Regions from separate parts of the Brevibacillus sp. AY1 genome, predicted to be linked through region 1. Evidence: riboswitches for the same ligand, from Rfam matches in the RefSeq annotation. Region 1 holds a riboswitch; each other region holds the start of a gene.
What was found. Region 1 has a riboswitch for cobalamin ahead of JZI27_RS20785 ((2Fe-2S) ferredoxin domain-containing protein). Riboswitches for the same ligand answer to the same signal wherever they lie in the genome.

Region 1 (7,646 bases):
CTGCCACTCGCGCTAAAACACAAGGTACGATCGATGTCTTGATTGCATTAGCCGGGGCATCGGGTGGGGCACTATCGGGCATGGTTGTCGCTCAGGCCAGCTATGCGACTCTCTCCCTGGCCGGAGGCTTTCTCGCTCTGCTGCTGATTCCAGTCGTCATCTGGTCTCGCAGCAAGAGCAAAGTAGCGCAATCCGAAAGTGCATCACTCTAAATCGCATCAGCTACTCAATCAAGCAAACGAAAAACCGGGCTTTCTCTGTCGAAGGAGGCCCGGTTCCTTTTGTAGAACCAGCAGCTCTACTTTTCTACAGACGAATATTAAAGTAAGAGCCACCCTCCCCATAGCCAAATGCCAAATTAAAAATTCCCTTCGAGCACGTCGGCGCAATAGACCTTTCATTCGGCTGTTCGGATTTCCATCTCAATGCCGAGCGTATGCTTTCATCTGTCCTGCAAGGCCTGAGCGATCTTTTTATCCGTTTCTCCGACATCATAGTAGTAAGTCAGTTTCGGAAATTCATTCAAGCCGAGCTCTTTCATTCCTTCGGCGAGCAGCTGCTTCGCCTTTTCGGTGTCCTCCTTGAAGTAGCCGTCCGGGTTCAGACCCATGGAGACGGGAGCCCATCCGTAGGCAGGAGACACGCCTGTCTGCAGGATGCCATCGACGATTTCCTGTCGATCGATCGCGTAGGAGAAAGCTTGGCGAATCTTTTTGTTGGTAAAAGGCGGTTTGGTTGTATTACAAATGACACCTCGCGTACCGGGATTGTCAGCTACGATCAGCTTGCCCTCTGATTTGATTTGTCCGATGGCATCAGGAGACAGATGGAAGGCAGGGTAGCCGCCCCAATCCAGATCGCCGTTTTCAAACATGGACAAGGCGGTATTGGACCCTGCGGCACCTTATACCCGCTTAGAACTTCAAATATCTGATACCAATGACCTAAATTCTATGATTCCTTAGAAATAAAAAGGAAAGTCATAACTAAATATGTTTTTAGTGTCATTATTTCTCTGGTTCTTTCTCTCGTAGAAAACATGATTGGTCTTACCCAAGTATTAACTGGCATTTATTCCTTAGCTGTTCTGTTGCCTTCTTTGGGTGTTCTGGTACGTCGTCTACACGATACCGGAAGAAGTGGCTGGTGGTTCCTCATCGCGTTCATCCCGTTGGTTGGAGCGATTATCCTGTTGGTATTCGCTTGCCAAGACAGTAAAGAAGACAACCAATACGGACCAAATCCGAAAACAGACGCAAACGCTTTTGTTTAAGCAGCATCAAGCCTCCACCCCTGCATCTTACAGGGGCGGAGGTTTTTTCATTTAACGGACAATATCACGCTTCGTAAACACCGTCCAAGTGATCACCATGAACACTGCAAAATAGCTGCCGAGGACAATCAGCGAAAAACACGACTCTGGGTATTTGGTCGTTGGCGAGCTTTACGGTCAGTGTCTGATCCTTCAGGGTACAGGAGATGTCCAAAGGTGCTGTCGTCAAGGCCGCATAGGCTTCCTCTGGATCGTCAACCTGCAGCGCAATGGTTACGTCCGAGGAGTCGTGATGCATCATTTCCTCCAAGGACTTCACACCGATCAGCTTCCCGTCCTGGATAATAGCGAACTCGTCGCACATGAGCTCCATTTCAGAGAGCAAATGGCTGGAGACGATGACAGCCGTGCCTTCCACCTCCGCCAATTTCCGCAGATGATCGCGAAGCTCCCGAATCCCTGCCGGGTCCAAACCGTTCGTGGGCTCGTCCAATATCAGGACAGATGGACGGTGGAGGAGGGCCTGGGCAATTCCCAGCCGCTGTTTCATTCCAAGCGAGTAGGTTTTCACTTTTTGATGGATGCTTTTTTCCAAGCCTACCAGCGCGATGACTTCCTTGATCCTCTTCCGATCCACGTGCGGGAGCATGTTGGCCGTGTGGATGAGATTCCTGTATCCCGATAGATAGGTGTACATTTGGGGATTCTCGACGATGGCTCCGACATGCTGAATCGCTTTTTCAAATTCATATTTCACGTTGGCTCCATGAATCGTGATCTGACCCTGAGTGATCGAAGCCAATCCGACTATCATGCGGATGATGGTGGTTTTACCGGCACCGTTAGGGCCAAGCAAACCAAATACTTTTCCTTTGTGGATATCTAGACTGATCGGATGAATGATCGTTTTCAGTCCGATTTTTTTGGTTACATTCCTCAATTGAACAACAGGTTCTGATTTCATACTTTCCTCCATTTGCGCGTAAAGCCTTATCTCGTATCTTATAGGTCAAAGGATGTTTCTGAAACGAACTTCAGATCGAAGCTCTCTCCGTCTCGGGATGGATCTTCATGAGTCCCAACTCTCCCGTCGTGCAGGAATTTGAAGAACAATAGGGAATAGTAGCTGAATACGAATTTCATACGATGCAGCTAGGTGCCCTTGCGAGAGCGAGGGGTAACAGGGAATCGGGTGAAAGTCCCGAGCGGTCCCGCCACTGTAAAGGAGAGTTCTCTTTCAAGAATGTCACTCGGCATGCAAGCCGGGGAAGGCGAGAGAGGATGATGATCCAAAGCCAGGAGACCTACCTAGTCTGTCACACCCAAAAAACCTTCGCGGAAAGGAGAGGTGTATGTAGATAGATTTGACAGTCCATATGTATGCTGATGTCGACTAATCCCTTCTACATCCATCCCCGTCCGTAAAAGACGGGGTTTTTCTATTTCCGCCAATACAGAAAAAGGAGTGTTACCATGACTACCTGGAACTTGTCCGGTACCAAGCATCACATGTTTATTTGCAATGGCGGCAGCTGCATGAAGCAGCAGGGGGAGGAGGTCACGCAGGCGATTCGGGAAGAAATCAAACTGCGCTCCGCCGATTCCCTCATCCATACCACGAGAACCAAATGCAATGGGCGCTGCGAAAATGCGTGCGTCGTCATGATCTACCCGCAGGGCGTCTGGTACCAAAACGTGACACCTGAGCTGGCCAAGCGAATTGTGTCCGAGCATGTGCTGGGTGGCCGACCACAGGAAGAGCACCTTCTGTATACCTATCAAAACGAGCTGGTGCCTGCACATGAGAAGGCGGCAGAAGGCAAGCAAAAGTAGAGAAAGAGGAGAGAACAAGGATGAAAGCCATACAATCGAGTCGGTACTTAGCGAGACCATTCCTGATATTCATGCTCGCGATGATGCTTTTGACAGCAGGCTGCGCAGCTGCTCCCACTCCCACCGCGCAGCCGGAGTCGGCACCACAAAAACAGGAGCCCGCGTCCTCAGCGCTCAAGGAGCCGGAAGTACTCACGTTCCAGGATTCTGCTGGGAAAGAAATCACGCTGACACTGCCTATTGAGCGGGCAGTCGTCATCAATCGAAATACATCCGAAGCGATCAAGCTTTTGGGAGCAGAGGAAGCAATAGTAGCTACAGGCGACACGACGCTCAAAAACAATTCCTATCTGGGATATGAGAGCAAGCCGGATGTGGGCGAGACCAAGCAGGTCAATCTGGAGCTGATCTTGAGCCTGAAACCACAGGTCGTCTTTGCCTATACGAATCGGCCGGATCAGACGCTGGAAGAGAAGCTGGAGCCTGCCGGAATCAAGGTCGTTCGCATCAATAACTACCTGCCGGAGCAGATGGACGAGGAGCTGCGTCTGCTCGGGAAAATATTCGGCAAAACGGAAAAGGCAGAAGCGTTTTTACAGTGGAAGCAGTCGATTGAACAGCTGCTGGCTGATCGGGTGGCGGACTTGAAGGAAGAGGAGAAAAAATCGGTCATCGCACTATCGGCGGGCTTCCTCAACTCCAACGGCGGCTATCGGATCTTTCCCAGCAAATCCTTGGGCGGAAAGCCTGGAGTCGGAGAAGGATACGCGACCATTCTGGCGGGTGGTAAGGATGCGGCCGAAGATCTGGAGTGGAATCCAGCGGAGACATCGACCACGATCATGGTGGACGAAGAATACGTGTTGAAAAGAAACCCGGAAGTCATCACCTTGCACGGCACCTGGCTCGGAGGCTATGAAACAGAAGAGACCGAATCGTTCGAGGACGCATTGGAGAATATCATGAAAAGCACTTCCGTTTCCAAGCTCAAAGCTGGTCAGAATCGGGAAATCTACTTTTTCTACACCAATTTTGTAGGTTCGGACAAGCGTTACATCGGGACCTTGCAGCTGGCGAAAAACCTGTATCCGGAACGATTCCAAGACGTCGATCCAGAGCAATACGCAAAAGAATACTATGAAAATTGGCTAGGTGTACCGTACAAAGGGATCTGGACCTATTCCTATAAAGATGCGAAGTAAAGCAGAACGAACGGGAAAGCTGCCGATGGAGCCGCGAATCGCGCAAATCTATCAGGGAAGCGTCAGAAACAAGCTGCTATTGTTGGGTGGAATGCTGCTGCTGTTGGTCATCTCTACGCTTTATGCGATCAGCAGAGGAGCTGTAGAAATACCGCTAATAGACTTGCTGGGCATCTTATTCGGTCAACCGGCAGATGAAATGACCGCCTATATCGTCTATGAAGTGCGTTTGCCACGTATCGTCATGGCGATCGTGACCGGAATCTCGCTCGCCTGTGCCGGAGCCATCATGCAGGCGCTCCTGCGCAATCCGCTGGCCGATCCGTTTACGTTGGGCGTGTCGAGCGGAGCTGCTTTTGGAGCAGCCTTGGCGATCGTGGCAGGGGCGAGCGTATTTGGGATCAATCTCGTCTTATCCGGGCAATGGCTGATTGCCCTTAATGCTTTTGTATTCGGCTGTCTGGCCGTTCTGATCGTGTATGGGATTGCCAGACTGAAAAACAGCTCGACTATGGTGCTGCTCCTGGCTGGTGTGGCGATCGGGCAATTATTCTCGGCTGGCGTATCCAGTTTGAAGTACTTTTCCGACAACGAGGCGTTAAAGGATTTGGTTGTTTGGCTGATGGGCGGCTTTTGGGGGGCAAAATGGCAGGTATTGCAGATGCTGCTCCCGCTGGTGCTGGTTTCACTGGCTGTGTTGATCAAGTACGCCTGGGACCTCAACGCCCTGGGTGCCGGAGAAGAAGTAGCGAGGACGCTTGGCGTCAAAGTCAAACGCATCCGATGGGTATGCCTGCTCGTGGTCACGCTGATGGCATCCACGACCATTGCTTTCACGGGCATCATCGGATTTATCGGACTGGTAGCCCCGCATATCAGCCGGATGATGATCGGTACGGATTATCGTTTTTTGCTGCCTTGCTCCTGTCTGGCGGGGGCCCTGCTGCTGCTCTTGTCGGATACGGCTGCTCGCATGCTGCTGTCCCCGGTCGAGATCCCGGTAGGAATCATTACAGCGTTGTTTGGCGCACCTTTTTTCATTTATCTGCTGGTGAAAAAACGCAGGGACTACTGGGCGTAGAGGAGGGGAAAAAGTATGTTCATGCAAATAAAAGGGCTGTCTGTTCAATTTGGAGCAAAGCCCATTCTGAAGGATATCCGGATGGAGCTGCCCAAGGGAGAGGTTGTCAGCATCGTTGGCCCCAATGGAGCAGGCAAAACCACCTTGCTCAAAAGCATGGCCTCCATTCTGTCTCCGCCCAGAAAAGCAGTCTGGACAGACGGCAAGGATGTCCGCTTGTACGCTGCTAACGAACTGGCAAAAAAGCAAGCCTATGTTCCTCAGCATTCGTCCACTGGTTTTCCCCTGACCGTGATGGAGACTGTACTGCTGGGACGAAAACCGTATATCAAGTGGGGAGTTACCGACCAGGACTTGCAGATTGTGGAGCGGATCATGGACCGACTACAGCTGACCCGATTGAGTGAGCAATTCATTGATGAATGCAGCGGTGGGGAGCGGCAAAAGGTGCTGATCGCCCGCGCTCTAGCCCAGGAGCCGGAAGTACTGCTTCTGGATGAACCTACGTCTGCTCTGGATATCCGCTACCAGCTGGATGTGCTGGAGCTGCTTCGCCAGCTGGCCCGTGAACAGCAGGTACTGGTCGTGCTGATCCTGCACGATCTCGAGCTGGCCGCACGATATTCGGATCGGGTAATTCTGCTCAAAGAGGGGGAGGTTTTTGCTGCCGGCAGGCCAGAGGAGGTCTTTACCCCTGCCCATATCGAGCAGGTTTATGGCGTACATGTGGAGATCGAGCAAGGGAGCTGCGGGATGAAAATGACAGCGATTCGTCCCGTCTTGGTGTAAAGAAAGGTGGAGTTGAAAGATGAATCACGGAGTCAGGTTTTCGATGGACTTCAAAACGCTCTGGCAGGAAGGAATGAAAAATTGGGAGGGCAATCTGCCGCAACGGATGACGGACGATGGCCTGGAAGAGAAGTTTTGGAACCAGTTTTTGCAGGATAAATCCATTCAGGACGAGCCTGATAGCTACATTTCCACGATTTGCGAGGAACTGCTCGCTTTGATCAGTTCGGAGTATGAGGTGCTGGAGATCGGACCTGGATGGGGGAATTACACCTTCGCAGCGGCGCAGAAAGCCAAGGCGCTCACTTGCGTAGACAGCTCCTCCAGTGTGCTGGAATATTTGGCTCACGGTGCGCAAGCCAAAGCTCTCTCCAATATGAGCTTTATCCATGCCAAATGGGAAGAGGTTTTTCTTCATAAAAGCCACGACGTGGTTTTTGGGGTGAATTGCTACTATCGGATGCATGAAATTGATCAAGCATTGGTTCATATGAACAATGCTGCCCGTCGTCTGGCGGTCATCGGCATGACAAGCGGACCTGAGAAGCCTCACTATTGGGAGCTTCACGAGACGCTCGGCTATCGCATCCGTTTTGCGAGAAGAGACTATATCTACTTGACGAATCTGCTCTACGAATTGGGCATAGATGTGAATTGCAAGATTCTCGAATTGCAGAAAACGTATGTGTACGATACGGAAGAGAACTTCATCGAACAAAATCTCCGTGCCATCATGGAGCCGGAGTACGATCGAAAAAAGGCAGAGGAAATATTGCGAAAATACCTCGTCTGGGTCGATGGCAAACCAGCATATGTGCATCATTTTAAAGCGGCGCTGTTGTACTGGAAGCCAGAGCGGATAAAAGGTATGTGATGTGATCCATTATGATTGGCCTTTCACTATCTTGCGAATCCATTCGCAAATACGTACAAACCGCCTTCCGAAGGGGTATACTGTCGGTGAAACCATACCGTGGAGGTGTACCGCAATGAACGGCCAAACCAACCCAGTGATTTACTGGTCGATGCTGGTGTACGAGAACTGGATGATCTATTTGGGGGTAACCTCCCAGGGGCTTTGCTATGTCGGTTCACAGAATCAACCCTTCGATGAGCTGGCAGATTGGGCGAAGACGCACTTTCCCGGCAGTGCCTTGTTGCCGGATGATGAAGCGTGCAGACCGTATAGGACTGAACTGACGGAGTATTTTCAGGGTGTGCGCAAAAGCTTTACCGTACCTTTCGATGTGCACGGCACGCCTTTTCAGCTCGCTGTTTGGAATGCGCTAAGCGAGATTCCGTATGGACAAACCCAAACCTATACCGATATTGCCCATCGCATCAAAAGATCCAACGCCGTACGCGCAGTCGGAGCCGCCATTGGTGCCAACCCGCTCTTGATCACCATCCCGTGCCACCGGGTGATTGGCAAAAGTGGCTCGCTTACCGGCTATCGCGGAGGATTGGA
Region 2 (7,646 bases), on a different contig from region 1:
CATTTCCCTCTGGGTCCTTACTTCCGTGACCGACGAATAGGACTGCATCCATTTTCATTCACCTTGCTTTCCTTTTAATCGCCACAAGCGGCGTTCTCGATCTCAAACTTGGCTGGTTCGCGCCAGACGTAGCCTTCCAATTCTCCTACCCTCTGAAAGAACTTGTGGAAGCGCTCATTCGGGAAGGCGTCTCTTACAAACCGCGTCACGATGCGTTCCACCAATGGCACGATCTCTTCTTTTGGAATGCCTTCTGCGACTGGAATACCCGAGTGAGCGTTTCTGCCGACTGTTTTGGCTCCCAGGAAAAGGTCAAATTTACCTTTGCGGAACACGATCCCGATGTCATCTGTCACTGCTTGATAACAAGCCATTCCACACCCGTTGAAGCCGATGCGCGTCTCTTTGGGCATGGGCTTGCCTCCCAGAAGCCGTTGCAGCTCCTCTGCGTACGGAATCCCGTCCTTTTTCTCTCCGTCGCAAAAATCGCATGCCTTTACCTGCAGGACGTCCCCTGTAGGACTTAGCATCAAGCCCGCCTCGCGCAAACGGCTGGTCACGCTCTCCGGGTCCGCCGTCGGAACGCGCAGGATCATTTGGTGGTGAGGCGTATACTCGATTTCGCCCCGCTCGCCCGCCACCTCTGCCAGGAGCATCATCTGCTGCGTCGAGATCTTTTTGTTCGCAACACCCGGACTGACTGCACACTCGAAGATCATTTCCGGTGTAAAGCTGTCTACAGGACGTGCAACTGTATGAGTGACTGCCGCAGCTTCAGTAACCACACCATTCGCTTCATTCACCAGCTGTAAGGCCTGCGTCGCCCAATCGAGCGGTGTCGGCTCCTCTGCTGAAACCACGGACTCCCGTTCTGCAACTGAAACCGCAGCTTGCTGCTCTGTCACGGTAGCAGGGGGTGCCGAACGAATGAATGGCTGCTCCTGTGCTTGTGCTGCCTGTGGAATGTCGGCATCCTTGCCCTCCGCATCAGTCGCCTCCAGTGACCACGGCTCGTTCTCCACGCGAAGTCGCTGGTGTGGCTTCAACGGCTGTTCGTCGGCAGACAAGGTGTACTTGCGCTGGTAGCCGCGCGGCGTAATCATCTTGCCATCGTAGACAAACGTAGAGGAATTCCCGATGATCACTGTCGTCAGCATGCCGATATCATGCTCCAGCATCTGTGAGAGGGTAGTGACAACGACATGCTCTCGTTCGCGGAACGCACTTTTCACAATACCTACAGGGGTATTAGGTGAACGGTATTGAAGGAGAATGCGCTGTGCCTCGACAATCTGTCGTGTGCGCCTTCCGCTGCGCGGGTTGTAAAGCGCGATGACGAAATCCGCCATCCCTGCTGCATCGATTCTCCTCGCAATCAGCTCCCAGGGGGTCAAATGGTCACTCAGACTGATCGTGCAGGCATCATGCATAATCGGAGCGCCGAGAATAGCGCCACAGGAATTGATCGCCGAAATGCCCGGGACAATTTCCAGCTCGACACCTGTTGCCTGTGTCCAGCCTTTTTCCACCAACACCTCGTAGACCAGACCCGCCATGCCGTATACGCCAGCATCTCCACTGGAAATGACCGCGACTTTTTTGCCTTCCTCTTCTGCCTGACGAACCGCTTCCCGCGCTCGGGTCACTTCCTCCGTCATTCCGGTGCTGACGATCTCCTGATGGGTAAGCAATTCACGAATCAGATCCACATAGGTGGAGTAGCCGATAATGACATCACTTTCTTCGATGGCTTCCCGCGCCCGTTTGGTGATATGTTCAAAACTGCCCGGACCAAATCCGATCACAAACAACTTGCCTTTCATACCGATGAACCTCCTCTTTTCCCCACATGCTTTCCCTGCAACTAACCCCGCAGCAATTCCACCATACCCACACAGACAAGCACACTCAAAAGCGATGCGAGATACATCAGGCGCACTGTCGTCTGCACGTCCTCTGCACGCAGCGGGCGATGCGCATCGCCCATCTTCGCCCGGTGGGAAGCAACGCCTTGATACGTGTTGAGACCTCCCAGCTGCACACCCAAGGCTCCTGCCACTGCTGCTTCCGGCAGCCCGCTGTTCGGACTCGGATGCAGGTGCGCGTCCCGCTTGATGATTCGCCAGCTTTGCCGATAATCCAGTCGGAGCAGCCAGCTTGCCGCTACTAGCAGCAATGCGGTCAAGCGAGCCGGGATATAGTTCGCCACGTCGTCGAATCGGGCAGATGCCCAGCCCAGATTCCGATACTTTTCGTTTTTGTAGCCCACCATCGAATCCAGCGTATTCGTCGCGCGGTACGCCATCGCTAGCGGGGCTCCCCCGATCGCTGCGTAGATGAGCGGAGAGACGATGGCATCGACGATATTTTCCGCCACTGTTTCCACCGCACCGCGGCAGATCTCCGGCTCGTCCAGATGCTCGGTATCTCGCCCCACTACCTTGGACAAGGAACGCCTTGCTTCAACCATATTTCCTGACAGCAGATGGCGCATGATCTCCATTCCGGCGTCTGCCAATCCCTTGGTGGCGATGGTCGTGGAGATCATCCAGGCCGATAGTGCAAAAGCCAGCCAAGGTGATACGTGCGCGGCTGCCCAAATGATCAGCCAGACCACAGCGTAGCTACCCGTCACGATCAACAGCGGGAGCAGCACTCCTGCCGCCTTTACATATTTCTCCTGCTTGACGCACCTGCGAATCAACCACTCCAGACGCGAAATCCACCATCCGATGATAACCACAGGGTGCGGCAGTTTGCGCGGATCACCTACAATACGATCAATCAAATAGGCCGTGATGATCACCCACGCCAGTTCATTCATTTGCTTCTCTCCTGCTCAGAAAATGAGGTTGCACAGTCCAGCGGTTTCCGTCCCAAACCGTCAACATGGCCTCTGCGTGCCTGAGTCCTTCTACCTGCCAAAATCGGCTTGGGTCCTGCTCCAGCCATGCCGCTTGAAACCAGCGGATCACCCCGCCGTGTGTGACAATGATCTGTGTATGCGCTCGCGGCTCATCTCTGTACGCCTGCTCCCGACTCATAAGCCATGCGTCGACGCGTTCTCCGAGCTGTCGCAAGCTTTCCCCCTGAGGAGGACTGTATTGGAGAGGATCGTCGTACCATCGAGTCGCACGTTCCTTGTCATTTGCCATCAACTCTTCGTATGTACACAGCTCCCATTCGCCAAATGAAAGCTCTCGCAGTGCTGGAACAGCCTGCACCGTACAGGGCATCTGCTCTGCCAGCAGCTCCGCCGTTTGCAGACAACGCTGCAAATCACTGGTATAGAGGTTCACGGGTTGCCGGATCACGGACTTGAGCTGCTCTGCCAATCCTTTTACCTGTCTGATTCCATGCTCATGCAGCGAGACATCGGTATGGCCCAGATATCTGCCCTGTCTATTCATAGACGTCTCCCCATGACGTACCCATAGCCATCTCATCCTTGCCCACTCCTGACGCTTTATCCGATACTTATCAGCAAGGCAATCAGCATCGCAGCCTCGCTACTCTCGATGACGGCTCCGTAGCAATCGCCGTTCAATCCCCCCAGCTTTCGTGCCACACTTCGGGCAAACCCGATTGCAAACAACAGGGACAATAAAACCGCTCCCGCTGCCTGCAAACCGCCAAGCCACCAGCAGGCACCAGCCAAAACGGCGTACGCAATCACGATGTGAACGCCCGAAAGCCCCTCGCTGATCCCTTTTCCAATCCCCTGATCTGCCGAGAGATACGGCCAGTAGCGAATCGCCAGCAGGACGTGCGTACGGGCGATCGCCGGGACGAAGACAAGCATCATGCCCCATGCTGGCTCGGTCCATTCGGACAGTGCGGCGGTTTTCAACAACAGCAGCAACAGTGCCGCCAAAACCCCCATCGCTCCGACGCGACTGTCTTTCATAATCTCCAGCATTTTTTCTTTTGTGCGACTGCTTCCAAGACCATCCGCCAAGTCCATCCAGCCGTCGAGATGAAGTCCCCCTGTGATGTACACCCAGACGATCAGGGTCCATACAGCTGCAAGCAACGGGCTAAACAGCCAAAGCCCTGCTTGATGCACACCCCACAGGATCAGACCAATCACCAGACCCACAGCTGGATACCACGCAACACTTTTTTTCCACGCTTCCTCAGAAGGCCGCAGCCAGGGAACAGGAATCCGGGTGAAAAAGGCGATGGCATGCCAAAATGCATGTAGATTCATCCTTTGATCCTCCAGGGAATTCCCGAAAAGACTGCATACACGGTATCCGCGCGGCGTGCCGTCATCTGATTAACATCCCCGAGCACGTCTGCAAACCAGCGACCCAGCTTATTCATCGCCACCCCGCCCAAGCCTACCTCGCTCGTCACGGCGATCACGGTCTGCGGTGCCGCAGCAAGCCCGTCCAGCCATGCTTTTGCCTCCTGGTAGATCTCTTGCGTAATGGCGTCATTTCGCCATTTCTCTTCGGGAACAGCCATTAGCCAATTGCTGACCCAGGTTGACAGGCAGTCGAGGAGCACGACCTCATATTCCTTCGCTGCCTGGATCGAGTGAGACAGGTACTGCGGGATTTCCACACAGCCCCACTCTGCCGGACGGCGAGCTTGATGCAGCTCAATTCGGTTTCGCATTTCCTCGTCCTTCGCTTCGCCTGTCGCGACATACAGGACCCTCTTGCCCGTCTCAGACGCCAGTTCTTCGGCAAAGCCGCTTTTGCCAGAACGTACTCCTCCAGTGACCAGGATCAGGCTCATCGGTACGTTCCCCTTTCCAGACAAGCTTCGCGTAGCGCACCCAGCAAGCGTTCGTTTTCTTCCCGTTTGCGCACGGCAATGCGGAAATCTCGCGCAGTCAACCCTGGGTACATGGCACAGCTTCGAATCAGGACGCCTTTTTTGCCGAGTACTTCCTGCAGCTCTTGCGCCGTCCACTCCTCAGAGGTGCGGACTAGCAGAAAATTCGCTTTGCCCGGCCAAACCTTCCAGTCCCATTCCTGCTGAAGAGCCGTGCTGAGGTAAGCGCGTTCCTGAGCAATCAGCTCTCGCGTCTGTCGCTCGTATTCCCATTCCTCCAGGCAAAGCTCTCCTGCCACGAGCGCCAAAGCATTGACACTCCAGCTGACCTGCTTTCCTTTCATCCGAGCGATTACCTCGGGGTGAGCGATGGCGTAGCCCAGCCTCAATCCCGGAATCGCATACATTTTGGTCATCGAGCGCATCACGATCACGCGTGGATATTTCTTCAGCTGGTCGACCAGTGTAAATGGCTTTTCTTCCTCTACAAAATCGAGAAACGCTTCGTCTACGATCAGCCAGGTATCCGTCTTTGCGGTCCATTCCGCCATTCGCTGCAGCTCTTCGGCTGTGTACAAGATGCCAGTAGGATTGTTGGGCGAGCCGATAAACACGAGATCTGCTTGCTGGAAAAGCCTGTACAGCTGTGTCTCTTCTGCTTTGTAGCCATGCTCCTCCCGGCCGTAGCAGCTGATCACCCGAGCGCCGAACTGCTCCGAAAGTTGCGCGTATTCGGAAAAGCATGGGTAGACAACACCCACTTTCTGCGGGCGCAAAGCCAAGAGCGCCAAGGCCATCGCTTCGGCAGCTCCGTTTGCAGGCAACAGCCAGTCTTCATGCAAATTCAATCGTTTGCCCAAAGCATGCCGGAAGGAACGGTGAGCTGGATCAGGGTACCGCGTCACTTCCTGCAGCTGGGTTTGCAGCGCTGAAATGACAGACTGCGGCAGCCCTAACGGATTGATGTTGGCGCTGTAATCGAGAAAGCCGTTTGCCGGAAGTCCGTATCGCTTGGCAGCCGACACCCAGTCACCGCCGTGGCCGTATTTTTCCAGAACCTCCATCAGAACTCTACCCCCAGAACGGCAGGGATGCCCTCGTCATAGTAGTGCTTGATCGGCTTCATCTCCGTCACCAGATCGGCCAGTTCGATGATCTCCTGCTTTGCGCTTCTTCCAGTAATGGCTACATGCATTTTTGCCGGACGATTTTTTAACGTCTCCAAAACATCTGCTAAAGGCAGCACGTCATCGATCGGAAACTTGTCGATGGCAAGCGCGTTGTTGATTTCGTCGAGAATGATCAAATCGTAGGTATCGTCGAGCAGTTTTTCCTTGGCGAAGCGCCACGTTTCAGCCAATGCTGCGCGATGCTCCTCAGGCGTCTTGGTCCACGTAAATCCGATCCCCTTTTGCAAAATCTCGATTCCCATACGGTCAAACATGATCTTTTCCCCGTAGGTTCTATCTGGAGACTTGATGAACTGAATCATCAGCACCTTTTTGCCCCTGCCTGTAGCACGTACAGCAAGGCCAAGTGCTGCCGTCGTTTTCCCTTTTCCATCTCCTGTATAGACCAAAAGCAATCCCCGTTTGTTAGGCTGCTGGTTCACATGAATCCCTCCTGAATTAAAAAACGCTTCGTTCTCCCTAGATACCAAAAGGAAAACAAAGCGCGGATAGCTGAAAGCCACAATCCTCACCTTTTCCTTTGACCCGAAGGAAATCAGTGCAACACGAAAACAGGCAGGTCTCCTGGCTCAAGAATCATCACCTTTCTTCTCCTTCCCACCTGGATAGGCAGTGGATGGCATGTGCCGCGAAGAAAAGCTCCTCTCATACAGTGGCGGGACCGCGTTGGCTTTTCACCAAACTTCCCTTTTAACCCTGCTCATTCGCATGGACACGAATGAACAAGGACCTGTTTGTCTATCTTATTCACTTTTTGTCTGACAAGTACTTGTTCTAATCATAGCAAATGCTGGTCGGGATTCAAGTAAAAGCTGAGGGGAAGTGCTTTGTATGGAATCTCGATGCTAGTTTTAATCACATCTAGGTTCGGATAAATACTTCAAGAGCAATTCCTTGCATCCTCAAAGTTTTTGTACTCCGATATTTTTTGAATCTTGTCCTTCTGCACATGGGTGGTTCGCGTTTTTCATCCATTGAAAACATTGGAAGGTACCTCACCGCCTGAGTAATAGCGAATTGGCTTCCCCGTTTTCTCAGCATACTCAATCTCTTTTCGCGTACTCTCGCCTATGTAGCCATCAACATCAATGACAAAAATCTCATCGGAAAGATCAATCTTTCTGAAATGAAGGTTGCCCAATAATTCGGCTTGTTCCTTCGTGATCTGGATCCCCTCGCTATGCTCAAAAAAAGCAACGCTAATGACAATATTCCCTTGAAGGGTCAGATAGGCGTTCGTCTGTTCAAATTGTTTCTTGAACTTTGTAGAACCGCATAATGTGATGATGCGCATATTCCATTCTCCTCAGTATCACTTTGTGAATGATTGCCATTAATCTCGATTTTATCCCCAAAGAAATCCTAACCATTTGGCCAACATCTGACATTTTTATTACCATAATCCCCAAATAACCAAAACTACTCGCACCTTCCCCCCTCTTGGCGTAGCTTAAAGCTATTGCATTAAACAAAGACAGCATCATGATTACAAATGCTGCTGATCGCGTTTTGTTATGACTCTTAAAAATTCCTATCAGGATAAATACAAGACAGATAAATACAAATAAAAAGTCCATGAAAAACCCCCCTCTCTTCTATAAAAGTCTCTATTGTCTCTCATACCCACCCGTCAATTTTTCCGTGCATCAAATAAATACTCTACGAGATTTT
Region 3 (7,646 bases), on a different contig from region 1:
AGCGCGATGTCATTGTCACGCTTACGTTTAACAGCGGAATGCGCAACATCGGAGCGGGAACAGTTATCGCCATCGCTTATTTTCCTCCGCTTGTGGCATTGCCGGTCGTCCTAGCTACTTTGTTTCAGCAGTCCCTTGCCGCATTCTTTGGTCTTTTCTTGCGTATGGTTGAAAAGGAAGACAAGCATGTGCGTTCTGAAGAGCAACTTCCGGATGCCATAGGAAAATAAAAGGAATGTGTGTAGTTGTAATCGTTGATCATTCTTTTATGTAATATAATGTTACGTGATATGGGTGAATAAGCCAAAAAAGATTTGACAATTTAAGTGTTTATGTTAGTATATATTACATAGCATGCATTCTCTCCACTTCCTATTTTTTTGACCCAGAAATGGGTCCTTTTTTTTTTAGGTGGAAGAGTATGGCTTCCCATCCCGTTGAAATAGCTTGCTTACCATCGCATAGAGGCGAGCGGGCAGATTCGGAAAGACAAACTTGTATTCATCTGACCCGCTTTTGAGCAATGCTACAGGCTTCTCAATTTGGTATGGAATTTTCATCAGATCCAGAATGGTTTTGTACTCATCAACATTAGATTTCTCAACCGTATAGTAAAAGGATTTAGACTGCATTAGGACACCACGCTCCTTCAGTATGTAGTGTAGCATAAGCAGTGCTCAGCTCCTAACATTACATAACGATTATTATGTAACCTTTTCCATCGGGAGAATGGATGACCTACGCTTATCATGTTACAGATAGACAGAAGGGCTTGGCATGACAGAAAAAGACTGGCAAAATAGAGAACGGAAGAAATGCACGAAACCTTGAAATTCGGGGGCCCATATGAAAATAGCGCTGCACCAGATTGCTTATCAGATCGGGATTCATCCAACTGAAATGGCGAAGCTTGTCTATGAAGGGGAGATAACCGGAGAAGTTCCAGGAAATAATCCTCAGGCAAAAGATGCGTGGGTCGATCTGCATTCGCTGCGCAATTTTATTCAATGGAGAAATGATCAGGGACGGATGGAAGAAATGGCGTACGGGAAGGCTATTCGTCACATTGATAAGTGGTTGTCTCGTAAACAAAGTCTGTAGCTGAAAAAAGGGAGAGTATATCAATGAACATCATTTATTGCTTGGTTCCAAAAAGGTATTGGGAGCAGTGGGCTGGACGAGATCACTATCTTCCTCGGGATTATGAGCAGGAAGGATTTATTCACGCCACCAAGGGAGATGAGCTTTTGGAGGTCGTGGCAAACCGCGTGTACAAGGCATTTACTGACGAACTTCTGGTATTGGTTGTCGATGAGGCCAAAACGACTTCTCCAATCAAGTACGAGCAGGCAAAGGACGGCCTCTTGTATCCGCATATTTACGGACCTTTAAACCAGGATGCCATTATGGATATCAAAAAGATGGAACGCAACAGCGACCATTGGACACAGGGATCGTCCATCCGCTAGATCAAGGCTTACCAATTGTACAATTCAAGCAGCTCCAGCACCTCTTGACGCTTTGCAGGCGGCAATTGATCTAGACGACGCAGCAAAAGTCCTATCCGTTTTCGCTGCTCTTCCTCGATTTCGGGATGTTTATTTCCTTTAATCCATTGACGTTTTAATTTCACGGACTCCGTTTCTGCAATGATTTTCAACAGCTTTCGCTCTAATAAATCTAGGGATGCCATACGAGAAACCTTCTTTTCGAAAAGATACGTACCAACAACGCCATTATAGCACGAGCCATACATAAAGGAACTTGCAATGGCGCACAATGGTAGTGGTAAATGACCAAATCTTGACGATAAAGGAGTGTTAATCAAATGGCAAAACCAGATGACCGCTCGGACAACGCAGCAAAATTGCGCGAAATGGCACAAAATACAGAGGAGAGAATTCAGGAGTCCCAGGATTACCTCAGTGAACATGCTGATGAGATTTCAGCCAAGGAAAAGAGCGATATCGAGGCAAAAAATCAGCGCCGTGAAGAAAGCGTGGAAGCATTTCGAGCGGAAATCGAGGATGAATCCTAACCAATACAAGAAGCGAAGCGCCTGTTGCTCTGTATGCGACAGGCGTTTTTTTGGGAAAACTTGCCCTAATGCGGCTGATATGCGCATTTCACAACAGGAGTCGCTCCGAATTGACGAAAAAAGTGCAACAAAACATGATTTGTTCCAGGAAACATGGTAATCTGTTTAAGGAACAAATTCATATATAGAGGAGAAAGACCATGAAACGACCAGAAGATACACGCGTCGTTGTCGGCATGTCCGGCGGCGTTGACTCCTCCGTGACGGCTTACCTGCTGAAACAACAGGGATATGACGTCATCGGCATCTTTATGAAAAACTGGGATGATACCGATGAATTCGGCCATTGCACGGCGGAAGATGACTTTCAGGATGTCCGACGCGTCTGTGAACAAATCGATATTCCGTACTACACGGTTAACTTTGAAAAAGAGTACATGGATAAAGTATTCCAGTACTTTTTGGATGAATATAAACGGGGTCGTACGCCCAATCCAGATGTCATGTGCAACCGCGAGATCAAGTTCGGTGAGCTGCTTGCCAAGGTCATGGATCTGGGGGCCGATTATATCGCGACCGGCCACTATGCACAGGTAAAGCATATCGATGGCGAGTACAAGCTGTTGCGCGGCGTGGACAACAACAAGGATCAGACGTATTTTCTCAACGTTCTTGGTCAGGAGCAATTGTCCAAAACCATGTTTCCGATCGGGCATATGCCCAAGCCGCAAGTACGTGAAATTGCCGAGAAGGCAGGGCTGGCAACAGCGAAGAAGAAAGACAGTACGGGTATTTGCTTTATCGGGGAACGAAATTTCCGCGAATTTCTGCAAAACTACCTTCCTGCCAAAAAAGGAAACATTGAAACGGTCGATGGGCTTGTGATCGGGCATCACGATGGTTTGATGTATTACACGCTAGGTCAACGCCAAGGATTGGGCATTGGCGGAGGACATGGCACGAGTGGAGAGCCTTGGTTTGTCGTGGACAAGGATTTGGAACGTAATGTTCTGATTGTTGGTGAAGGCTCCAACCATCCTAGACTGTATTCAACCAGTCTGATGGCCACCGAAGTAAATTGGGTGAGCCATTCAAAACCACAGGAATCATTCCGTTGTACAGCCAAATTCCGCTACCGTCAACCGGATCAGGGTGTCACCGTGAACCTGTTAGGTGACAACCAGGTCGAAGTGGTTTTTGACCAGCCTCAAAAAGCGGTAACGCCTGGACAGGCAGTGGTTTTCTATGATGGTGAAGTGTGTTTGGGTGGTGGAACAATCGACAAAGTAACCTTGATGGGAAAAGAGAAATAGGTTGTAGGGGGATCTTTTTCATGGAAGCAACGAAAAAATCAAAGGTGATTATTCTCTCCTTCTTGATAGGTGCGATTTGTATGGGAGTCATCGCCTACATCGGCATGTCGTATGGCGGTCGCGCACACATGACCAATATTGAAGCGAAGATCCTCGAGCGCGGAGGGGCCCTGGTAGCTGGAAGTGTAATGGCTGTGCCGAAAGATGAGAGTCCCTTTGAAAAAAGCGGCAAGGGAAACACCATCTTTCGAATCAAATACACGAAGGACGGAAATGAGCATCTCGCTTGGTATCGTTCCAAAAATCAGTCCTCCATCATTTCCGAACCAGAGGAATGGATTTTTCCTGAATAGATAGAGGAAATCAATAGGGAGAGTGAATGCAAGTCATGACCCAGTTAACCGGACTTCGTGATCTCGCAGAATTGATTGTTCGTATTGAACCGCGTGCGAAGGAAGCTTCTCTCTCGATCCTGGCGCACGAGAACAAAGAAGAAATAACCAGCCTGCTGGTCGATGGACTCGGTATGAAAGTCCCTGTTCAGCACAGTTCAGGGGAGTACGCCAATCATCTGGCTGTTTTGCGCGCTGGTTCCAACAAATATACGTTTGCACAGGATTGGCGTGAGGTATATGTCAGTGAGATCAACTATTGCGCCTGTCGAATTCCACCAGGTGCTCACGGCTTACTGGTCCATCATATCGATTATCCGGGCGTCATTTACGACGTGTCTCAAATTCTCGCCAATCATCACATCAATATTTCCAAGCTGAATGTATCACGCGAGCAAAAGGGAAAAAATGCGCTCCTCGTCTCGGTAACCGATGAAGAAATTACCGCTTCTGTGGTGCGGGAAATCGAGCAATTACCTCAAATCACTAAGGTGATTTCGTTGCAATAAGAGATGTGCCGTCCGTTTTTCGGGCGGCTTTTCTTTCGAGAGATCTATCGATTGGGTATTTAGTAAGTGGGAAAACAGCTTGACTACCACGATATATTGATGTAATGTAAGTCATAACAACTACATATTGATGCGTATAGGTGTCTAACCGTCTATCGATGGTAGACTTAATAGGGAAGCTCGGTGAGAATCCGGCGCGGTCCCGCCACTGTAAACAGAGAGTTACGCTTTGAAATGGCCACTGATCCATGGATTGGGAAGGTAAAGCGTTACGATGATCTGTAAGCCAGGAGACCTGCCTTAACGTAAACACTATGGAACCTACGGGAGATAGGGAAGTGTTGGAACGCTCGGTCACCCGTGAGGTATTGTGTCCTAGGGAATGGATATGCGTATTCGACTTTCTTCGTCAGTCGGATACGCTTTTTTTATGGCTAAACCAGTGTTTTCAGGAAGGAAGAGATCATTGATACTCGCATTTGATTCCAAAACGGGCAATGTACGCCGATTTGTCAACAAACTGAATCTGGATATGCCCACTGTGCAAATTCAAGAGGATCTGTTGCTGGAAGAACCGTTTATCCTGGTCACCTACACGACGGGATTCGGACAGGTGCCCGATAAAGTACAAACGTTTCTCAAGCAGAATCACTCATGGATGCGGGGAGTAGCAGCCAGCGGCAATCGGAACTGGGGGACGAGCTTCGCCAAAAGTGCGGACACGATCTCTTCTGCCTATCACGTACCATTGTTAGCGAAATTCGAACTGTCCGGAACGATGCATGATCTGGAACTATTTAAAAGCGGGGTGGCATCCATTGCGACACATTGAACTCAATAACCAGCTGATGCAGCGCGGTGAGGATGGTTTTTACCTGTTGGATAAGGACCAGGAGGCAGTGCAGTTATTCATGGAAGAGGTGCAAGCCAAAACCATGACATTCTCAAGCATCCTGGAGCGGATGAACTATCTAATCGAACATGACTACTATGAAAACGTCTATGAAACCTACACGAAGGAGCAAGTCGAAGAAGTCATTCGGCTCGCGCATGATTTCAAATTCCAATTCGCTTCTTATATGGCCATCTCCAAATTTTACAAGGATTATGCCTTGAAAACGGACGACAAGAAATCCTATCTGGAGCAGTACCCGGACCGCGTAGCGATTGTGGCCCTCTCCCTGGCTCAAGGAGATTTTGATCTGGCCAAACGGCTGACCGTGTCGATGATGGACCAGCGTTTGCAGCCAGCGACGCCTACCTTTTTAAATGCCGGCAAAAGCCGCCGTGGTGAGATGGTCTCCTGTTTTCTCTTGGAGATGGATGATTCGCTGAACTCGATCAATTACATATTGGGCACCTGCATGCAGCTTTCCAAAATCGGTGGCGGAGTAGCAGTCAATCTTTCCAAGCTGCGCGGACGCGGGGAACCGATCAAAGGAGTAGAGGGCGCAGCTAAAGGCATTATGCCTGTGCTAAAGCTGTTGGAGGATGCTTTTTCTTACGCAGACCAGATGGGGCAGCGCAAGGGCTCTGGAGCAGCGTATTACAACATATTTGGCTGGGATATCAACGAGTTTCTGGATTGCAAAAAAATTAACGCCGATGAAAAATCACGAATCAAGACGCTGGCAATCGGGCTGATCGTACCGAACATCTTTTACAAGCTGGCAGAGGAAAACAAACCATTGACCGTCTTTGCTCCGTACTCCGTCTACAAGGAATACGGACAACATCTGGACGATCTCGATCTGGATGAGATGTATGAAGAGCTGTTAGCCAACGAGCGCGTGCAAAAGCAAACCTTGATGAGCGCACGGGAGATGCTGACCAAGATTGCCATGATCCAGTTGGAGTCGGGCTATCCCTACATCATGAACAAGACCAATGCGAACAAGGATCACGCATTAAAAGACCTGGGCTCCGTGAAAATGTCCAACCTTTGTACGGAAATCTTTCAATTGCAGGAGACCTCGACCATTGCAAACTATGGAGAGACAGACATCATCCGACGGGACATCAGCTGCAATTTGGCCTCTCTGAACATTGGCAATGTCATGGAACGCAAGATGATCCGGGAGTCAGTGCACGAAGGGATCGAAGCGATCACATCCGTAAGCGACATGACCCGAGTGGAAAACGCTCCGGGTGTACAAAAAGCCAATCGGGAGCTTCATTCTGTCGGGCTGGGAGCCATGAATCTGAACGGTTTTTTGGCCAGAAACAAGATCGCATATGAAAGCGAAGAAGCCAAGGATTTTGTCCGCACCTTTTTTATGATGATGAACTATTATTCTCTGGAAAAGAGCATGGAGATTGCCAGGAAAAAGGGAACTACCTTCCTCGGATTTGAGCATTCTGAGTATGCAAAGGGTACGTATTTTGAAAAGTACCTCAATATCGACTACCATCCGCGTACAGAGAAAGGTAAGCAGCTCTTTGCCGATATGTACTTGCCGTCGACGGAAGATTGGGCAAAGCTCAAAACGAACGTGCAGACATATGGCTTGTACCATGCCTACCGACTCGCAATCGCACCTACGCAAAGCATCTCGTATATCCAAAACGCCACTTCCAGCGTGATGCCGATCGTGGAGCATATCGAGACGCGTACGTATGCTAATTCGACGACCTACTACCCGATGCCGTATCTTTCGCAGGAGAATTATTTCTATTACAAGTCGGCGTATATGATTGATCCATTCAAGGTCATTGACCTGATCGCGGAAATTCAGGAGCACGTGGATCAAGGCATTTCGACCATCCTGCACGTAAACAGTAACATTTCGACCAGAGAGCTGGCTCGCTACTATATCTACGCAGCGAAAAAAGGATTGAAATCACTCTATTACACGCGAACCAAGCACTTGACTGTAGAAGAGTGCATCAGCTGCGCGGTCTAAATCAAGCAAAAAAGAGGGAAGCCGGATGAAAGCTGTCAATTGGAACAGGCCCGATGACGATTTTACAATGACCTTTTGGAACCAGAACATCATGCAGTTCTGGACCGATGATGAAATCCCGCTGTCTGACGATAAAATGTCCTGGATTGAGCTTTCTCAAGCAGAGCGGGAAACCTATAAAAAAGTGCTGGGTGGACTCACTTTGCTCGATACCGTTCAGGGCGGAATTGGCATGCCCAAAATTATGGAGCATGTGGACGGCTTGCAGCGAAAAGCCGTATTGGGCTTCATGGGGATGATGGAGCAGATTCACGCCAAATCCTATAGCAGTATTTTCACGACACTCGCTGCCACAGAAGAAATCGATAACATTTTTAAATGGGTGGAAAGCAACTCGCATCTGCAGACCAAGGCTTCGATTATTTCTCACTACTATCAAAACATCGAGACGCCAAAAGACCTGTATTTGGCGATGGTCGCTTCTGTTTTCC
Region 4 (7,646 bases), on a different contig from region 1:
GCACCGGCTCTGAGCCGACAATTGCTCAATTTTTTGACGTTAGGCTGACCGGGCACCGATTCGTTTACATCGTGAAAGAGATGTGGCCAATAATCTTTTCTCGACCCGCTGTGTGGTTGGTTGACGGTCCATGCCAGAATTCCTTCCAACCGAGCTGAATCCCTGAACAAGAGCGCGTACAATTTTTTGCCTAATGCAATGCGCTCAGATAGGGAAGCAAAATGTGAGACTTTATCCCCGTATAGCCGCAACGGACTTCCTCCTGATCCTTTCATCTGGCTAGGGAAAAGAATGTGACTTAGAGATAGCAGCTCCTGAAGGGTAAAGGGCAGCGTCTGTATGACTGTTTTCTGGTACTTCTGATCTCGCATGACCTGCTCTTCAAGATAGTGCTGTTCATTGATGATCAAGCTGATGGTCAAAAGCTGCGATCCCCTGTTTTCCAAAAGTGATTCCAGGCACCCTGCATGAACGAGGAGGCATGGAGCCGGGAGAGTAGATGAAAAAGATTGGTCTGTTGCTTGACGCTTTCCTCATACAGTAATAATTGGCTGAAAGCAGCCGTGGAAGGAATTCTCCGCGCAGATCGGTCATATTCCATCCGGCGTTTCGGGAGACCAGATGAGCTAGCAAAGCCCATTGAACCTCGGGGCGCTTTTGATAAAATGTTAGATAGGCACTGGTTCGACTGATATTGTCACCATTCCAGTCACGCGTTTGTTGTTGGATGCGCTCTATCGTTTCCTGATCTTTCTCTGAAAGGGATGCTGCTGCTTGCTTTGCGTGGCCTTTTGCCTTTACCTTCTTACATTCCTTAGCGAAGGAAAGGAGATGGGGAGCCAAGAACCACGGTAATTCCATGAGATCTCTCCTCCTTTCGTTGTACGATCGAAAAGTTTACCTGTGCCTTTTGGGTACTTAGGCTCCGCCAAAAGCTTGGAGCAGCCAAGTTTTCTACTAGCATATTTTTGCGGAGGTGAACCAGGTGAGCGATGTACAAACGGAAATTCGGCGTATTCAGACCTCTATGGTCGAATGGCAGAAGGCAGACGGATCCTGGCGATTTTGTCTAGAAACCTCTCCCATGACAGATTCGCACATGATCATCCTATTGCGAACCCTTTCTATTGATGATGAAGGATTGATTGAAAAACTGGTCAGCCATATCGTTTCCAAGCAGCAGGATGACGGTTCATGGAAACTGTACCCGGACGAACCACAAGGGAATTTGTCTGCTACGATTGATTCTTACTACGCCCTGTTGTTCTCTGGCCGGTATACGAAAAATGAGCCGAGAATGGCGCTAGCCCGTTCCTTTATCCGAGAAAGGGGAGGGCTTACCCAGGCGAACCTGCTGACCAAGATCACAACTGCATTGACAGGACAATACCAGTGGCCTGCGCATTTTATCGTTCCTGTAGAGCTGGCTTTACTTCCTCCGAGCTTGCCCGTCAGCTTCTATGATTTTGTCGGGTATGCCCGTGTTCATTTGGCGCCTATGATGATTTGTGCCGATCGAAAATACGTAAAAAAGCTCCCTGACACACCCGATCTGTCTGATTTGTACGCCGTTCACCCCATCGCTCCGGGCATCTATCCACATGGTATCCTCGAACGCTTCGCCAAAGATGGGCAAGTCTTGCTATCCTCGATCCACGACTATGTGCAGCGACTTCCTTTTCTGCCTGGCAAGCTTCACGAAGTAGGCCTTCGAAGACTGGAGCAGTTTATGCTTTCGCGTATTGAACCGGACGGAACGCTGTACAATTACTCCACATCCACCACCCTCATGATTTATGCGCTGCTTGCACGCGGCTACTCTTCTCGAGATCCTGTCATTCAGAAGGCTGTAGCTGGGCTCAAAGCCTCTGTATGCTCGCAAGCTGCTGGCGTACACCTGCAGCTTGCGACCTCCGCTGTCTGGGACACCGCTCTATCGTCCCATTCCTTGCAGCGCAGCGGACTCTCCTTTTCTCACCCCGCGATTTCACAGGCCAATCGTTATCTCCTGAGCAAACAGCAAACGACTTACGGAGACTGGAAAATTCGCAATCCCGGAGTGAAACCCGGTGGTTGGGGATTCTCCGATCACAACACGATGAATCCGGATATCGATGATACGACGGCTGCCTTGCGAGCCCTGCATAATCAGGCCAAGACTGATCAACTGGCAGCCGCCGCTTGGAACCGTGGTCTGGTTTGGCTTTTATCCATGCAAAACGACGACGGTGGCTGGCCTGCCTTTGAAAAAAATACGGATTCTGCGCTGGTGCGAAACCTGCCGATCGAAGGGGCAGATACCGTCAGTACAGATCCCTCCACGGCGGATGGATACAGAATCCCGACGAGCCTCGCCATTCCTCCTTCTTTTTTGCTGACAGGAATGCTATGATGATACGAGAATATGGTTGATTCATCACGTTCACTATGTATAAAACAACAGGTGCCTCGTCCGAAATGGACAGGTGAAAAGGGAAGCCGGTGAGAATCCGGCGCGGTCCCGCCACTGTAAATCGGGTAGGGTCCTCCGTGCCACTGTTTCTATGGAAACGGGAAGGGGAGGGCATCTGATACCCGTGAGCCAGGAGACCTGCCTGTTGTACGTTTACCTGCGTTCCTTCGCGGAGAGGATCGGCTGGATTGGGAAGTATAGGATATCGTTGTGTGTCCGCGCCTCCTGAGCATAAAGCCGACCCTTTGTTTCCTTCGTGGATTCAAAGGGTTTTTCGTTAGTAGGTGTCGATTTCATAGGAATCGTGATGATGGAATGGAAGAAGAGAGGAAGAAGCACGGATGAAACGTTTTTGGAAATGGGGACTCCCTGTCCTGTTGACGATTGGATTATGGGGATGTTCGGAGCAGGCAGCCCCTCAAGCTCAGCCTGCACCTGAAGCAAAGCAGGAAACACCACATCAAAATACAGATGAATCGGTTTCCAAGCAGACCGTGTATCCACTTACCGTCAAGGATGCGACCGGAAAAGAGATCACGTTTGAAAAAGCACCTGAGCGCATTATTTCCACGTCTCCTGCAGAGACGGAAATCTTGTTTGCCCTGGGTCTTGGAGAACACATCGTGGGTGTGTCCGATTTTGATGACTACCCTGCCGAAGCAACAAAGAAGCCAAAAGTGGGTGGAGTTGTCAAGCCCAACGAAGAAGCGATTCTGTCCCAGAGTCCAGACTTGGTCATCGGCGGCATTTCGATGGATAAGCCGATCGCAGAAAAGCTCCAATCTTTAGGTTTGCCAATTTACATCACACGCCCCAATAGCGTGGCTGAAATCATGGACAATATTTTGCTCATGGGCAAGATCACCAACAAGCAAGAACAGGCAGAAGCGATTGTCAGCCAGATGAAGCTGGATATCGAACGGGTAACAGAGGCGGTTCAAGATCTAGGGCCCGAGGAAATGAAAAAGGTATACCTCGAATTTGCTCCCGGCTGGACGGTGGGCAAGGGAGAGTTTATGGATGAACTGATTACACTGGCCAAGGCAATCAATATCGCTTCCGATACTACAGGCTGGAATCAGATCAGTGAGGAAAAAATCGTCCAAGATGATCCGGACGTGATTTTGTATGCAAAAGGGCTCGTCGATCAAAATACCGGCAAAAATCTGGAGGAAATCATCGTCACACGAAGTGGATGGGAAAAAATCAAGGCGATCCAAGAAAAACAGGTTTTTGGCATGGACGAAAATGTCATGTCCCGTCCCGGGCCACGGATCACGCAAGGGTTGATTGAAGTGGCGAAGGCCATCTATCCCGATCGGGTGAAGTAGGATGAAGAGACGACTGGCTGCATGGGGAGGTGTAGGGATTGCTACTCTGCTCCTCTCTATCGTCGTGAGTATCTCGATGGGGGCTGCCAGCCTGCCGCTGTCGCAGGTGTGGCTGATCCTTCTGCATCAGCTTCCTGGCATGGCAGAGCACATCCCGGTCACCTGGCCAGAGTCTGCTGAACAAATCGTGATGAAGGTGCGCTTTCCACGTGTGGTCTTGGCCATTCTGGTGGGAGCGTCCCTTTCTCTGGCAGGTGCGGGCTTTCAAGGCGTATTGCGCAATCCACTGGCAGATCCATACACGATGGGGGTAGCATCGGGTGCTGCTGTCGGGGCTTCCTTTCTCTTGCTTTTTGGCTTGCAAATTGCCTTTCTCGGACAATGGAGCACACCCGTAGTCGCGTTTCTGACTGGGCTTTTCAGTCTATGGATTGTCATGCGTCTCGCGAATACACAGGGCAAGATCCAGACCGAGACCTTGCTGCTGTCTGGCGTCGTGGTGCAAGCCTTTTTGGGCTCACTGGTATCCTTCATGGTCTCTCTGTCAGACAAGATGGTCAATGAGATCATCTTTTGGCTGTTGGGCAGCCTTTCTTTTCGGGGCTGGGCGTTTTCGTACGTCCTGCTGCCTTATTTGATCATCGGATTGGTTGTGCTGATCAGCTACGCGCGCTCACTCAATCTTTTTGCATTGGGAGAGCGGCAGGCAGCGCATCTCGGTGTCCATGTCGATCGAACCAAATTGATTGTCCTGGTCACAGCTACCATGTTAACAGCAGCAGCAGTATCCATCTCGGGAATTATCGGGTTCGTCGGACTGGTGGTACCGCATTTGGTCAGGCTGATGATGGGCCCTGATTATCGCTTGCTGCTGCCGATGGCGACGATCTTCGGAGGAATCTATGTTCTGTGGGCAGATACGCTGGCGCGAATGCTGCTCAGCCCGACAGAAATACCATTGGGTGTCGTTACGGCCTTTCTGGGCGCGCCCTTCTTCGCCTATTTGTTAAGGAAGAGAAAACAACAGGGGAGAGGATAGTCAGATGATCGAGGTAAGCGGACTGCATAAATCCTACAATCAGACACCTGTCCTGCAGGATATCCAGTTTTCCGTAAGCAAGGGGGAGTTTTTCGGCATCATCGGCCCGAATGGAAGCGGAAAATCGACGCTTTGCAAGCTGATCTCTGGTGTCGTCGGAATGGACCAGGGTGAGATTCGTCTAGATGGAAAGCTGCTCACGCGCTACTCTCGCAAGGAGCTCGCCCGAATGCTGGCGGTGCTGGAGCAGGAAGCTCTTCCACCTGTAGGATTTCTCGTACGTGAAGTGCTGGAGATGGGGAGATTCCCCTATCAGAACTGGCTGGGCGAGGAAGCTTTGGACCCTACTCCCTTGATTGATGAGATCATTCACATGTTGAATCTGAGTGAGCTTGAGCAGCGTTCGCTCGATCACTTGAGTGGAGGAGAAAAACAGCGTGTCGCGCTGGGCAAGGCATTGGTGCAAAAGCCCATGGTTCTGCTCCTGGACGAACCGACGACATACCTCGATATCGGCTATCAGATCCAACTGATGGATATCGTGCGCTCCTGGCAAAAGACGACGCAGGTTACAGTTGTTGCGGTGCTTCATGATTTGAATCTGGCCTCGTTGTACTGTGATCGGATTTTGATGCTCCACAAGGGAAGGCAGGTAAGCGTGGGCAGTCCCGAAGAAATATTGCGCAGCAGTCTGATCGAAGACGTCTATGGCACTAGACCGATCGTATTGGAGCACCCGGTTCATCATTTGCCGCAGATCATGCTGCAGGCAGGTGGATAGGACGCAAGGGGAAGGATCAGCGTTTGGAGGGTGCAGGATGATTGCATTGGTGACGGGCGGAGCCCGTAGTGGAAAAAGTACGTTTGCGGAGCGATACGCCGCTCATCTCGGGGAACGAGGCATCTATATCGCGACGAGTCCCGTTTTTGACGAGGAATTGGAGCAGCGGGTCAAGCAGCACCAAGCAAGACGGGAGAGTTCTCCCTTTCACTGGGAGACGGTAGAAGAACCTTTTCAGCTGGCGGAAAAACTGACGGAACTAGGTGGACGGCCGGACGTGCAGGATGGTCGCACTGTCCTTTTGGTCGATTGTCTGATTCTGTGGCTGTCCAATTGGTTGGTGCGTGGAGAAGGGCACCCTTCAGTAGAGCATTTACTTGAGCAGATAACGACATTGCAGGAGGTCATTCGCACGTTTCCAGGTTCTCTACTGCTTGTTACAAACGAGGTGGGCTACGGTATTGTTCCGGATTATCCACTCGGGAGAGTCTTTCGGGATGTCGCCGGTATCATGAATCAGCGTATTGCCCAGGAATGTGAGCAGGTTTTTCTCGTCACGGCTGGCATCCCGGTGGAAATGAAAAAGCAAGCCTTTCAATTTTAGTGAGAAAGAAGGTGAAGCAATGCCTTCTTTCTTTTTTTTCACCATTAAATAGCTGTCAGACAGAAGAAACTGGCAATTTTGAGATCGACAATTGTCTGAAAATATCGTAGTATGATAAATAATTTAGTGGGAATAAAGTTCTATAGTGAGTAGTCTCTAGAATCCGTCTATGGGGCTATTGAATATGGGTATATGTACTTATGGGGTCGCAGGCAATGTTTAATCCATGTCTGGATCTGGGTATTAGATGGAACATGAGGAATGGAGTCGATGCAAATGATTATTGAAGCGTTATTGATAGGAGCTGCCCTTTTGGTAGGGGGAAGCCTGGTGGCGAAATATTGGAACAGTATTGTCGATTGGCTCAAGCGATGCCTTCAAAAAGTGAAGCAAGTGATCAAGACTGCTGTTTATGGAACCAAGGTATTCATTAAGAAGATCGGTGAGGCTATTGAGGAAATTTCCAAGCATTACGCCAAGGAAAATGGACGTTGGCAGGAGACGGTGATCACGAGAAAGGTCAACGAACGAGATGTTCCAGAAGACATCCGAGCCATGGCCCAGAAGTACCGCGAGACCGATATCACAGATGAACTGGAAGCTCAGCTGACGCGATAGCCAAAGGAGACTTAACATGGAAATTATTATTGGTATCGTTCTTTTATTCATAGCAGTTGGCTTGGTCGTGACGTTGCTCAAGTATTTATTTTACGCGATTGTTTTCATTCTGGTTATCCTTTGGAAGCTGTTCAAACTCTCTTTGTACGTGCTGATCCCAGCCGGTATTCTATATGGTTTCTACTATTTGTACACCGTCATCGGCTACTGGTCGATTGCCATTTTTGCCGTGTGCGGCCTGATTGTGACGGCCATCGTCTACTTCAAGCCGGAGAGTACAGGGCAAAAAGTAAAGCGGATCTTTCTCGATATCGAAATGGCAACGATGGACGAGCTCCACGAGAAGCTGCGACTTGAAGGTCAGATGGATCGCTCTGAGATGAGAAGAGCCGTCCAGCATTTCGTGGATACGGGCAAACTGGAGGTCTTGGATTTCAAGGGAAAAGAACGCGTGTATCGCTGGACAGACGAACGCGAGTATCCGAACGGAGTTATTACCAAGCATATTAGATTGGACTGAGTGAGGAAGGGGATTTGACATGGGAATCGGCAGAAGGATTGATCAAAGCACGCCCACTATGCCTTTGAGTGCACAAGGGTCTATCGTTGGACCCAAAAATATAGAGCCAGTAAAGCCGGCTGTTGCAGAAGCAGGTAAAGACAGCAAGCCCCAAGCGGCTTCATTTATCCCGCAATCGCCAAAGTACAGCTTTGCAGACGTCATTTTGCCAGCCCGGACTTTGGAAGCTATCCAGAATGCGCTCGCGATCAAAGATAAAAGTGATCAGGTTTTTGACGCCTGGGGATTTTCGGAAACGCAT

Region 2: another riboswitch for cobalamin. It lies ahead of cobO (cob(I)yrinic acid a,c-diamide adenosyltransferase); the one in region 1 lies ahead of JZI27_RS20785 ((2Fe-2S) ferredoxin domain-containing protein).
Region 3: another riboswitch for cobalamin. It lies ahead of nrdI (class Ib ribonucleoside-diphosphate reductase assembly flavoprotein NrdI); the one in region 1 lies ahead of JZI27_RS20785 ((2Fe-2S) ferredoxin domain-containing protein).
Region 4: another riboswitch for cobalamin. It lies ahead of JZI27_RS07105 (ABC transporter substrate-binding protein); the one in region 1 lies ahead of JZI27_RS20785 ((2Fe-2S) ferredoxin domain-containing protein).

What each region holds. Positions count from the first base shown of each region.
Region 1 covers NZ_JAFLPN010000038.1:24,864-32,509, forward strand. The annotation lists gene JZI27_RS20765 (MFS transporter) at 1-212, shown strand, start outside; partial or broken gene JZI27_RS20770 (ABC transporter substrate-binding protein) at 362-892, opposite strand; partial or broken gene JZI27_RS20775 (DUF805 domain-containing protein) at 995-1,273, shown strand; gene JZI27_RS20780 (ABC transporter ATP-binding protein) at 1,338-2,237, opposite strand; cobalamin riboswitch at 2,411-2,598, shown strand; gene JZI27_RS20785 ((2Fe-2S) ferredoxin domain-containing protein) at 2,747-3,106, shown strand; gene JZI27_RS20790 (ABC transporter substrate-binding protein) at 3,127-4,308, shown strand; gene JZI27_RS20795 (FecCD family ABC transporter permease) at 4,334-5,389, shown strand; gene JZI27_RS20800 (ABC transporter ATP-binding protein) at 5,405-6,178, shown strand; gene JZI27_RS20805 (class I SAM-dependent methyltransferase) at 6,198-7,052, shown strand; gene JZI27_RS20810 (methylated-DNA--[protein]-cysteine S-methyltransferase) at 7,168-7,646, shown strand, end outside.
Region 2 covers NZ_JAFLPN010000027.1:211-7,856, reverse strand. The annotation lists gene JZI27_RS18355 (sirohydrochlorin chelatase) at 1-52, opposite strand, end outside; gene cobJ (precorrin-3B C(17)-methyltransferase) at 75-1,823, opposite strand; gene cbiB (adenosylcobinamide-phosphate synthase CbiB) at 1,865-2,824, opposite strand; gene JZI27_RS18340 (histidine phosphatase family protein) at 2,817-3,446, opposite strand; gene cobS (adenosylcobinamide-GDP ribazoletransferase) at 3,467-4,210, opposite strand; gene cobU (bifunctional adenosylcobinamide kinase/adenosylcobinamide-phosphate guanylyltransferase) at 4,207-4,746, opposite strand; gene cobD (threonine-phosphate decarboxylase CobD) at 4,743-5,849, opposite strand; gene cobO (cob(I)yrinic acid a,c-diamide adenosyltransferase) at 5,849-6,397, opposite strand; cobalamin riboswitch at 6,513-6,724, opposite strand; gene JZI27_RS18315 (DUF4406 domain-containing protein) at 6,943-7,269, opposite strand; partial or broken gene JZI27_RS18310 (hypothetical protein) at 7,606-7,646, opposite strand, start outside.
Region 3 covers NZ_JAFLPN010000019.1:46,630-54,275, reverse strand. The annotation lists gene JZI27_RS15580 (bile acid:sodium symporter family protein) at 1-230, shown strand, start outside; gene JZI27_RS15575 (hypothetical protein) at 408-632, opposite strand; gene JZI27_RS15570 (hypothetical protein) at 847-1,101, shown strand; gene JZI27_RS15565 (DUF952 domain-containing protein) at 1,119-1,469, shown strand; gene JZI27_RS15560 (hypothetical protein) at 1,478-1,693, opposite strand; gene tlp (small acid-soluble spore protein Tlp) at 1,829-2,038, shown strand; gene mnmA (tRNA 2-thiouridine(34) synthase MnmA) at 2,239-3,351, shown strand; gene JZI27_RS15545 (hypothetical protein) at 3,372-3,704, shown strand; gene JZI27_RS15540 (ACT domain-containing protein) at 3,740-4,252, shown strand; cobalamin riboswitch at 4,374-4,569, shown strand; gene nrdI (class Ib ribonucleoside-diphosphate reductase assembly flavoprotein NrdI) at 4,719-5,084, shown strand; gene nrdE (class 1b ribonucleoside-diphosphate reductase subunit alpha) at 5,071-7,155, shown strand; gene nrdF (class 1b ribonucleoside-diphosphate reductase subunit beta) at 7,181-7,646, shown strand, end outside.
Region 4 covers NZ_JAFLPN010000005.1:57,807-65,452, reverse strand. The annotation lists partial or broken gene JZI27_RS07115 (DUF2515 family protein) at 1-861, opposite strand, end outside; gene JZI27_RS07110 (prenyltransferase/squalene oxidase repeat-containing protein) at 986-2,392, shown strand; cobalamin riboswitch at 2,425-2,612, shown strand; gene JZI27_RS07105 (ABC transporter substrate-binding protein) at 2,794-3,783, shown strand; gene JZI27_RS07100 (FecCD family ABC transporter permease) at 3,785-4,822, shown strand; gene JZI27_RS07095 (ABC transporter ATP-binding protein) at 4,827-5,603, shown strand; gene cobU (bifunctional adenosylcobinamide kinase/adenosylcobinamide-phosphate guanylyltransferase) at 5,641-6,207, shown strand; gene JZI27_RS07085 (hypothetical protein) at 6,478-6,825, shown strand; gene JZI27_RS07080 (hypothetical protein) at 6,842-7,345, shown strand; gene JZI27_RS07075 (ATP-binding protein) at 7,365-7,646, shown strand, end outside.